DNA from 3 places in the Kurthia sp. FSL E2-0154 genome. Region 2 is predicted to be linked to each of the others. Evidence: predicted binding sites of a transcription regulator. Region 2 holds the regulator's gene; each other region holds the start of a gene.

Region 1 (3,289 bases), 1.2 Mb from region 2:
GCATCCCAAGATAAAAATAGCTGATCCATAAGTATCGAAAACTCTTCAGCTTTTTCATAGCGTTGATTATGGGGTGGTAATGCCTCCATACTATGATTACGAGCTTCATTGTCACTCATTGATGTAACGAGATTCCAACCTACGCGCCCTTCGGTAAGATGATCTAAACTTAATAGCTGTCTAGAAGCTGTATAGGGATTAGAAAAAGTACTTGAAATAGTGGCAACTAAACCAATATGATGGGTTACTTGAGAAATAGCTGTTAAGTTAATTAGTGGATCAAACCAAAATGCAGGCATGACTTGTGCATCATTTGCTGGAAAAGCATGATGATCTGCAAAAAATACAGCGTCTAACAATCCTTTTTCCGCTAGTTGAGCTAATTCTTGATAATAAGAGATACTTCCAATATCCTCAATGCGTGAATTGTCCATTAGCCAAGCTGCTTGATGATGACCACAACCATATAGTAAAACACCTATATGTAACTGTTTTTCTGTAGTTTTTAACATGATTTACACCTCGATTTATTTTGGATAGAGATTAGTTCATTGTTAAACCACCATCTACTGTAAAGTTCTGTCCTGTAATTCCATGTGCTTTTTCGGAACATAGATACGCTACCATATTGGCAACATCTTGTGGTGTGGTTACTTTTCTTAAAGGTGTAGATTGAGAGATTAAATCGAATACTTCAGGTGTTGTAACAGCACTGGCATCTGTTGTTTTTAAAAGACCTCCTGAAACAACATTTGCTCGGATGCCATAAACGCCTAATTCTGAAGCGAGATTACGTGTGAAACCAATCAAAGCTGCTTTAGCAGTTGTGTATTCATGGTAGGGTACGACAGGATTTTGAAATAAATTAGTACCAATACTAATAATGCTACCATTTTTTCTTTCAATAAATTGCGGAATTACACTCTGGCTTGTATTGAATGCCGCTTTTAACGTACCATCCAGCTGTTTTTGATAATCATCCCAAGAAAGGTCTTTGAAAGATTTTTGTTTAATCGGATCAAATTTAAAGTCGATTAATGCATTATTTACAACAGCGTCTATTTGACCAAAGTGTTCTGTTGCCATGTTCATTAATTGATCGACTTCTTGTCGATTCGTTACATTAGCTTGAATAGCAATCGCTTTGTCTTCACCAATTTCAGCTACTAATTTTTCAGCAGCTTCTTTACTTTGATAATAATTAATGACAACTTGAAAATCTTGTTGTGCAAGTGTTTTGACAATAACTGCACCTAACCCTCTACTCCCACCTGTGACTACTACTGTTTTTTTCATTCAAAACAACTCCTCTTAATTTATTTTAACTTAAAAAAATACACAACCTTCGTAGGAAAGTTGTGTATAACAAATCATTGCATAACAAAAAAGTATAGACTTTTTTCAGTATGTATAGAATTGACACTTTCCTACGCTAGTATTAACTAGTTCAGGTTCAAAGGGTTTGAGTAGGACTCATCTCAGTTAAATAACACCCCTAGTGTAGACCTATTAAGTTACATTGAATACTAACTTATAAGGTTTATATTGTCAAATTTGTTTATTATTTATAACGATAATAAACAAAAGTTTGTTTTTATAAACATTTGACATATAACTTAATTTTGTTTATGATGTAAACAAATAAAACTTAGGGTGATGACATTGACGGAGAGAGAACAAGCACTGATTCAACTCATTAAGGAAAACCCGTTTATGCAGCAACAAGAGATGGCTGAAAAATTAGAAATGTCGAGACCGGCTCTAGCTAACTTAATATCGGGGTTAGTGAAAAAGGGTAAAATTATAGGGAGAGCGTATGTGTTGCCAAAAGAAAACAAAATTATATGTATTGGTGGAGCCAATATGGACCGAAAACTTCATTTGAAGGGACAGGTTCAGATGGGGACATCAAATCCTGTAACATCTACAGAAAGTGTAGGCGGCGTAGCGCGAAATATTGCTGAAAACTTGGGAAGACTTGGACATCAAGTGAGTTTACTGACGACTGCTGGAAAAGATTCTGATTGGCAAGCAATTGTTGCAGCTTCGAATGCTTTTATTCATTTAGAAGAAGTCGAGCAGTTGGAACAATGTTCAACAGGTTCTTACACAGCCATTATGGATGAACAAGGCGAATTGGTTATGGCAACAGCGAATATGGACGTCTATGATGCATTAACACCACAAATTCTAATGAAGCATGAACATGTTTTATCAACTGCTCAGGCAATTATAGTTGATTTGAATTGTCCGAAAGAAACAGTTGATTATATTCAACAATTTGCAGTAACGAGAGAAGTACCTCTTATTATTGTGCCGGTATCTTCTCCAAAGATGAACCGTATGCCAACAACATTAGAAGGCGTTACATGGTTCATCTGTAATACAGATGAAGCCGAAACATTAACAAATCGTACGATTACATCAGAAGCAGATTATTTACAAGCAATTCAAGAAATCGCTCAGATGGGCGTAGAAAATGTCGTAATTACAGCTGGCGCAAAGGGAGTTTATGCTGCAAACAAGAACTTGATGCCAACACATTTTGAAGCACGAGCAGCAAATCAAATTGAGGATGTTACAGGCGCAGGAGATGCATTCGTCTCAGCAGTTGTACATGCTTGGTTAGAGAAGTACACATTTGAACAGACGATTCAAGCAGGATTAATCAATGCGAAAAATACGCTTGAATCTAAGTTTACTGTACGTCCTGAATTAACAAAACAATCGTTAGAACAAGAACTGGAGGATTAATTATGAAACAATACATCGAATTATCAAAAGAAGTACAAGAAGGAATGGACGCTGGTAAAGCTATCGTTGCATTGGAATCAACAATTATCTCACACGGTATGCCCTACCCACAAAATGTACAAACAGCACGTGAAGTAGAACAAATCATTCGTGAATATGGTGCAGTTCCAGCAACAATCGCAATTATCGACGGTAAAATCAAAATCGGTTTATCAGATGAAGAATTAGAAATGTTCGGTAATGCGGATAATGTAGCAAAAGCTTCTCGTCGTGATATTCCATACTTAATCGCAACGAAAAAAATCGGTGCAACAACAGTAGCGGCAACAATGATTGCAGCTGAATTAGCAGGAATCGAGTTATTCGTAACAGGTGGTATTGGTGGCGTTCACCGCGGCGCAGAAACAACAATGGATATTTCAGCTGACTTAGAAGAATTAGCAACTTCTAAAGTAGGTGTTGTATGTGCAGGTGCAAAATCAATTTTAGATATTGGTTTAACACTTGAATTCTTAGAAACAAAAGGTGTGCCTGT
Region 2 (3,289 bases):
TCTTCTATACAAAATGTATTACTATCTCTAGTTTAGTCAAGAATCGACTATAAAACAATGGTTATAATTGACGTTAGACGATTATCCATGAAAAAACGCACACAATTGTGGATTTTCGTCATAATTGTGTGCGTTTTTACTTGTTAGTTTATTAGTTTAGACGTCCGTTTGTTTTTTGCTTTTCACGAATTTTCTCTGGCGTTACTTCTTCACCATTTGGATCGAAAATACGAACGTTTTCGATTGTATTACGCATTGTTTTACGGAATGTATCTAAATATTCTTGGCGCAGTGTCGTCTGTTCTTTTGCTTCTTCAACAGTCAATGTACCTGCTTTTTTCTTTTTTGATAATTCACTAATACGCGCTAGTTTTTCTTTTGATAGCATAATTTTCATCCTTTCGACCTAGTCACTACATTAAAGGTATGAAAAATACAGCAATTTAGCAAGTATTCAGCTCAAAAATCCTGAAAAAAGCTTAAAAATAACGATTTAAAAACTTAAAAAGACATTTTAGAGAAAAAATTCTATTGATTTTGTTGTTCTTGTACATACTCTGTATAACGACGATGTACAGTTGCTTTACTCACATGAAAACCAGCAATTTTTAACGTGGCAGCTATTTCTTCATAAGTAAGCCCCTTTTTTCTTAATGCAACAATTTGATCAAGCGGCACATCAATTCTTTCGCGTCCTTCTGGATTACCACGATTACTAATATTTAATTCTGGACGATAGCCATTTTCAACAGCACGACGCATTCCTCGTTTGATTTTTGCATTATGTATTTTGCGTTGGTACTCCTCTACAATCGCTAAAATCTCCAGTAACATCGAATCCATATCGTTTAGTTTCATTTCACCATCTGATGACATAGAGTAAATCGTTGTATCGTATTTTTGTAAAAGATGTAAAACAGCCATTCGACCATTCCCGCGTCCAATACGTGTCTCATCTTGAATAAATAGAGCAGATTGCGGATATTGTTTTAAGAAATCTAACAATTCTAATAATCCTTCACGCTCAATATCATAACCACTATGGCGGTCTTCAAAAATACAATCTAATGTGTACCCTTTTTCTTTAGCATAGGCAGTTAATTCAATTTTTTGTCTTTCTAAAGACTGGTTCTGCGTTTCTTTTTCTGTACTTACGCGACAGTAAGCTACAGCTTTTTTAAATTTCATTATTGATCACTCGCTAATTCTATTTGTTGTAATTCATGATTCGTAATCGGTACGGTTAATTTCTCTCCCGCCATAATTTGCCCATCAACTAAATTGTTTTGATTAATAACTTGGTTCATCCATTTTTGTGGTTTCATATCTCCGCTATATTTTTGAGCTAAAGACCATAATGTATCACCTTCTGTAATTCGAATTTCAGTTACATGCGTCTTCGCTATTGTATCACGTACAACATTACCAACAAACAATAATACAACTACCGAAAAACAAATCACCATCACATTATTTTTGATCCACTTCATCTGAATTTCCCCTTCCAACTTTTTACTAGAATGTTTGTTCCCATCATAAACTCGAACACTTGTTTTTGTCAACGGTTTTTTCAGAACAATTGTTTGCATTTGATTTTCTACGATGTTATACTCAAAATACAAAATATAGTAGGAAGTTGAGGTGAAGGTTGTGAACACTGCATTGAAAAAAACAAAACTTTCAAAGCGTCAAGAAGCGATTTTAAATTTTATTAAAGAGGAAGTACAAAGTAAGGGTTATCCGCCTTCTGTACGCGAGATTGGGTTGGCTGTTGGATTAGCTTCTAGTTCAACTGTACACGGACATTTAGAACGTTTAGAAAGTAAGGGTTATATCCGTCGCGATAAAACGAAACCTCGTGCAATTGAAATTTTAAATCCTTTTGAATCGACTACGGCTACAAAACAAGGTGTGATGCATGTTCCACTTCTTGGTAAAGTAACAGCAGGTATGCCCATCACAGCAATTGAAAATATTGAAGAGTACTTCCCAATTCCACATACATATGGTACATCTGATGACCATATTTTTATGCTAGAAATTATGGGTGAGTCGATGATTGAAGCAGGTATTCTAGATGGTGACTATGTCATTGTGAAACAACAGTCTTCTGCAAATAACGGTGAGATCGTTGTGGCAATGACTGAAGACGACGAAGCAACGGTAAAACGTTTCTATAAAGAAGACGGTTATTACCGTTTGCAACCTGAGAATTCTTCAATGGAACCAATTATTGTTCAAAACGTATCGATTTTAGGTAAAGTAGTTGGTCTATACAGAAATATTCATTCATTTTAAATAAATTTCAACTAGTAAAGAATGTTTTTTTTTACATTCATTACTAGTTTTTATTTTGTTTAGATTTATTTTTTTACTATAGACATCTTAATCACTTACTTGCTAGCATATGTTCAAATGACTAACGTCTAATGTCTGACTTATTACTTTTAGCTTATTTTATATTTATACAAATTGTATTTTTATAACAATATCTAAAAAAACTATATTTTCTGTTAAATCGAATAATTCAATAATATATTGCTATTTCAGGATGTAATTCTTATATTTAGGAGGAAACAATTTTATTTTAAGGGGTGGCGAAATGATGTTTAAATCGAAGATTATTACTTCATTAAGCGTTGCTGCATTACTAACTGCCGTACCATTTTCTTTCGGTGCAGGAATCAATGCAACAGCTAAAACAACAAGTAAAAAAGTAGTAGAGAAAAAAATCCCTGTACAACTTTTAAGTATGAACGACTTACACGGTTATATTGATGGGAATAACAAAAAAGATAATGTAGGTACGCCAGTCGGTGGGATGGCTTCTTTAGCGTATAACTTCGAACAAGAAAAAGCTGCTTTTGCAAAAGCAAATAAGTTGAAATCAACAACTTCTAATTCACTTTCAATTCATGCTGGTGATACAGTAGGTGGCTCTCCTGCTATCTCAAGTCTTTTACAAGATGAACCAACAATGAATATTTTAAATGCAATGAATTTCTCGATTGGTGCACTTGGAAACCATGAATTCGATGAAGGTTTAGACGAATTCCAACGTATTTGGAAAGGTAAAAAACCCATCAAAGGTGTAACACAAAACTATGAATTCGTAGAAGATTATAAACAAACAACTTCTAAAATGGAGATTCTTTCAGCAAATGTAGTTGATAAAAAGACAAAAAAATTAGTTAAAGGCTTCAAACCTTATACAGTTAAAACAATCGGCGGTGTAAAAGTCGGCTTCATCGGCATTGTAACACCACGTATTAAAGAAGTCGTTTTAGCA
Region 3 (3,289 bases), 380 kb from region 2:
TTCGTTATAGGCAAGCTGAATGGTACGACGACGTTCCGTTTCATCAATGGCTTTTTGCATTGAATCGGTCATACGATCTGCATACATAATGACATGCCCATTCGCGTTACGCGCCGCACGTCCAATTGTTTGAACAAGTGAACGTTCTGAACGTAAGAATCCTTCTTTATCAGCATCTAAAATCGCAACAAGCGAGACTTCTGGAATATCCAAACCTTCTCGTAATAAGTTAATTCCGACAAGAACATCAAATACGCCCATACGTAATTCACGAATAATCTCGATTCGCTCCAACGTCTTAATTTCAGAGTGTAGATAGTTTACTTTAATGCCCATCTCTTTTAAATAATCTGTTAAATCTTCGGACATTTTCTTCGTAAGTGTCGTAATTAACACACGCTCATTTTTTGCGATACGCGCTTGAATCTCGTCAATTAAGTCATCAATTTGCCCTTCAATTGGACGCACTTCAATGACAGGGTCAACCAATCCTGTTGGACGAATAATTTGTTCTACCATTTCAGGTGTATGTTCTAATTCATATGGTCCTGGCGTTGCTGAAACGAAAATCGCATTATGAATGTGTTTTTCAAACTCCTCAAATGTTAATGGACGGTTATCAAGTGCTGAGGGTAAACGGAAACCGTGATCTACTAACACACCTTTACGTGCTTGGTCACCATTGTACATTCCGCGAATTTGCGGCAATGTTACGTGACTTTCATCTACTACAAGTAAGAAATCTTCTGGTAAATAGTCGAGCAGCGTATAAGGTGTTGCACCTGCTTCACGAAGCGTTAAATGGCGTGAATAGTTTTCGATTCCTGATGTAAAGCCCATCTCACGCATCATCTCTAAATCATAATTAGTACGCTGTTCTAAGCGCTGTGCTTCAAGTAACTTTCCTTCTTCACGAAGCACTTCTAAGCGTTCTTTTAATTCTGCTTCGATATTTTCAATCGCTACTTTCATTTTTTCTTCTCGTGTAACGAAGTGGGATGCTGGGAAGATCGCAACATGTTCACGGTCACCTAATACTTCACCTGTTAATGCATCCACCTCTCGAATACGGTCAATTTCGTCACCGAAAAATTCAACACGAAGACAATGCTCATCACGCGATGCTGGGAAAATTTCGACTACATCGCCGCGCACACGAAAAGTACCGCGAATGAAGTTTAAATCATTGCGATCATATTGAATATCTACTAATTTACGCAGTAATTGATTGCGCTCAATCTCCATGCCTGTACGAAGCGATACGACCATCTCTTCGTATTCTTCCGGATTACCTAAACCATAAATACATGATACAGAAGCGATGATAATTACATCTTGTCTTTCAAAAAGAGCCGAAGTAGCAGAGTGACGTAATTTATCAATTTCATCATTAATACTCGCATCTTTTTCAATGAATGTATCCGTCTGTGGTACATAGGCTTCTGGTTGATAATAGTCATAATAACTAACGAAATATTCAACCGCATTATTCGGGAAGAACTCTTTAAACTCACTATATAATTGTCCTGCTAATGTTTTATTATGTGCAATAACAAGTGTTGGTTTTTTCACTTCTTGAATCACATTTGAAATCGTAAACGTTTTACCTGTACCTGTTGCACCAAGTAATGTTTGATGTTTTTTCCCTGCTTTAACACCCTCCACTAATTCTGCAATCGCTTGTGGCTGGTCACCACCTGGTTGATAGGGCGCTTGTAAATCAAAATCATGTGACATGCGGCTGCCTCCTCATTTTCTCATTCTTCTATTTTAACATATCTCAAACCCTTTTACGAACATACGTTTCTTAATTGGAACAAAAATAAGATTTCTATTAAGTTACCCCTAATAGAAATCCTATGTCATCATTTATTCTTCATCAATCAAAGTGTCTTGTAATTGAATTAATTCTTTTGTAAATCGTTTAAAGGCTTCTTTATCTCTTTCGTCTAACGCGACATCAATTGCTTCACGAAGTAAGCGAATTTGTTGGTCTGCTAGAAGATGTTGTAAAAACATATCCATGTACAAATCGTTCAATAAGTCTTGACCTTGTAACCCTTGACTAAGTGGCTGTTCATTGTTTGGAGAGTTCTGCTGTGAGTAACGATATTCCATCTTCATCACCTCGAATACCTTTTTGCTATTATATGCGAAAAAGATTCAAAAAATCAACTAAAAGAAACTATTTATTTCAAAATTATCTGACTTTATAGAAATAGCCCGTTTTCTAAAAACGCCACTTTTGTCTAAATGTCGTTGCTTATACCTACTAAATCAAATATAATCAATTTAACAAATTCCATTAATTGGTTTTTGTTAAACAAAAGAAAAAGGAGTGTCAAATATGATAAAAGATCGTCTACCTGTTATTCTTTTAGAAGATTTTCGATTTAATGATACAATCCAAGTTCTTGAACCAGTCATTTCTAAAAACAATCAACAACGATTTACATATGTACTTGAAAAACAACGTGAATATCTCATTCAATCTTCTATTAAACGCGTCATTCGAAAATGTTGCTTTCTTTTTGGGACATCATTAGATGAAGCATTGCGTTTTTCACGCACGATTACTAAAGCTACAAATAAACTTCCTATCGTACTTGGAACAACTGAACAACCTTATATTTTAATTCCTACCCTTTCTCCTGATCGTCCCTACACCATGTGGCTCGCACATCATGCCATTTTAAATTGCGATGTAAATTCTAAAGTGGACTGCGTTGTTCATTTAGATAATCAAATCCGTCCATTCTTTAAAACAAATGTCTCAACCGCTACATTACAAACACAACTTACACGTGCGATGTTTTTAAAAAGAAATTATCGTTTATTAAAAGATTTAATGCCTGAACCGATTTCTGAAAATCATGTGGTATTCATCGATTCCAATAACTTAAAACGATTAGATTAAAAAATAAAGAATCGCCGATAGACATCAGGATTCTTTATCTCTCATTTATTAAATTAACGAACGTAAATATGCATTGATGAATAAATCTAAATCGCCGTCCATTACTGCTTGTACATTCCCTGTCTCAGCATTTGTACGGTGATCTTTTACCATTGAATACGGGTGGAATACATACGAACGAATTTGGCTACTCCAACCAATTTCCTTTTGCTCACCACGAATTTCATCTACTTCTGCCTGTTGTTCTTCTACTTTTAATTGATATAATTTCGCTTGAAGCATGTTCATCGCTTTTTCACGGTTTTTAATCTGTGAACGTTCAGCCTGACATGTTACAACAATTCCAGTCGGTAAATGCGTAATACGAATTGC

Evidence for each region. The regulator LexA, encoded in region 2, represses DNA repair genes until DNA is damaged. The targets are predictions, from matches to a motif close to CGAACATATGTTCG.
Region 1: the regulator LexA is predicted to act here: its motif matches at 1,578-1,591, upstream of MHB75_RS08405 (carbohydrate kinase).
Region 3: the regulator LexA is predicted to act here: its motif matches at 1,794-1,807, upstream of uvrB (excinuclease ABC subunit UvrB).

The regions. Positions count from the first base shown of each region.
Region 1 is NZ_JBBOPO010000001.1:1,716,782-1,720,070, reverse strand. Features, by position in the region: gene MHB75_RS08415 (NtaA/DmoA family FMN-dependent monooxygenase) at 1-512, opposite strand, end outside; gene MHB75_RS08410 (3-oxoacyl-ACP reductase) at 544-1,296, opposite strand; TPP riboswitch at 1,408-1,507, opposite strand; gene MHB75_RS08405 (carbohydrate kinase) at 1,657-2,754, shown strand; gene MHB75_RS08400 (pseudouridine-5'-phosphate glycosidase) at 2,757-3,289, shown strand, end outside.
Region 2 is NZ_JBBOPO010000001.1:539,985-543,273, reverse strand. Features, by position in the region: gene MHB75_RS02560 (DUF896 domain-containing protein) at 152-388, opposite strand; gene MHB75_RS02555 (YneB family resolvase-like protein) at 529-1,188, opposite strand; gene yneA (cell division suppressor protein YneA) at 1,188-1,490, opposite strand; gene lexA (transcriptional repressor LexA) at 1,651-2,298, shown strand; gene MHB75_RS02540 (bifunctional metallophosphatase/5'-nucleotidase) at 2,603-3,289, shown strand, end outside.
Region 3 is NZ_JBBOPO010000001.1:158,330-161,618, reverse strand. Features, by position in the region: gene uvrB (excinuclease ABC subunit UvrB) at 1-1,737, opposite strand, end outside; gene MHB75_RS00665 (IDEAL domain-containing protein) at 1,870-2,118, opposite strand; gene MHB75_RS00660 (competence protein ComK) at 2,348-2,917, shown strand; one part of gene prfB (peptide chain release factor 2) at 2,966-3,289, opposite strand, start outside.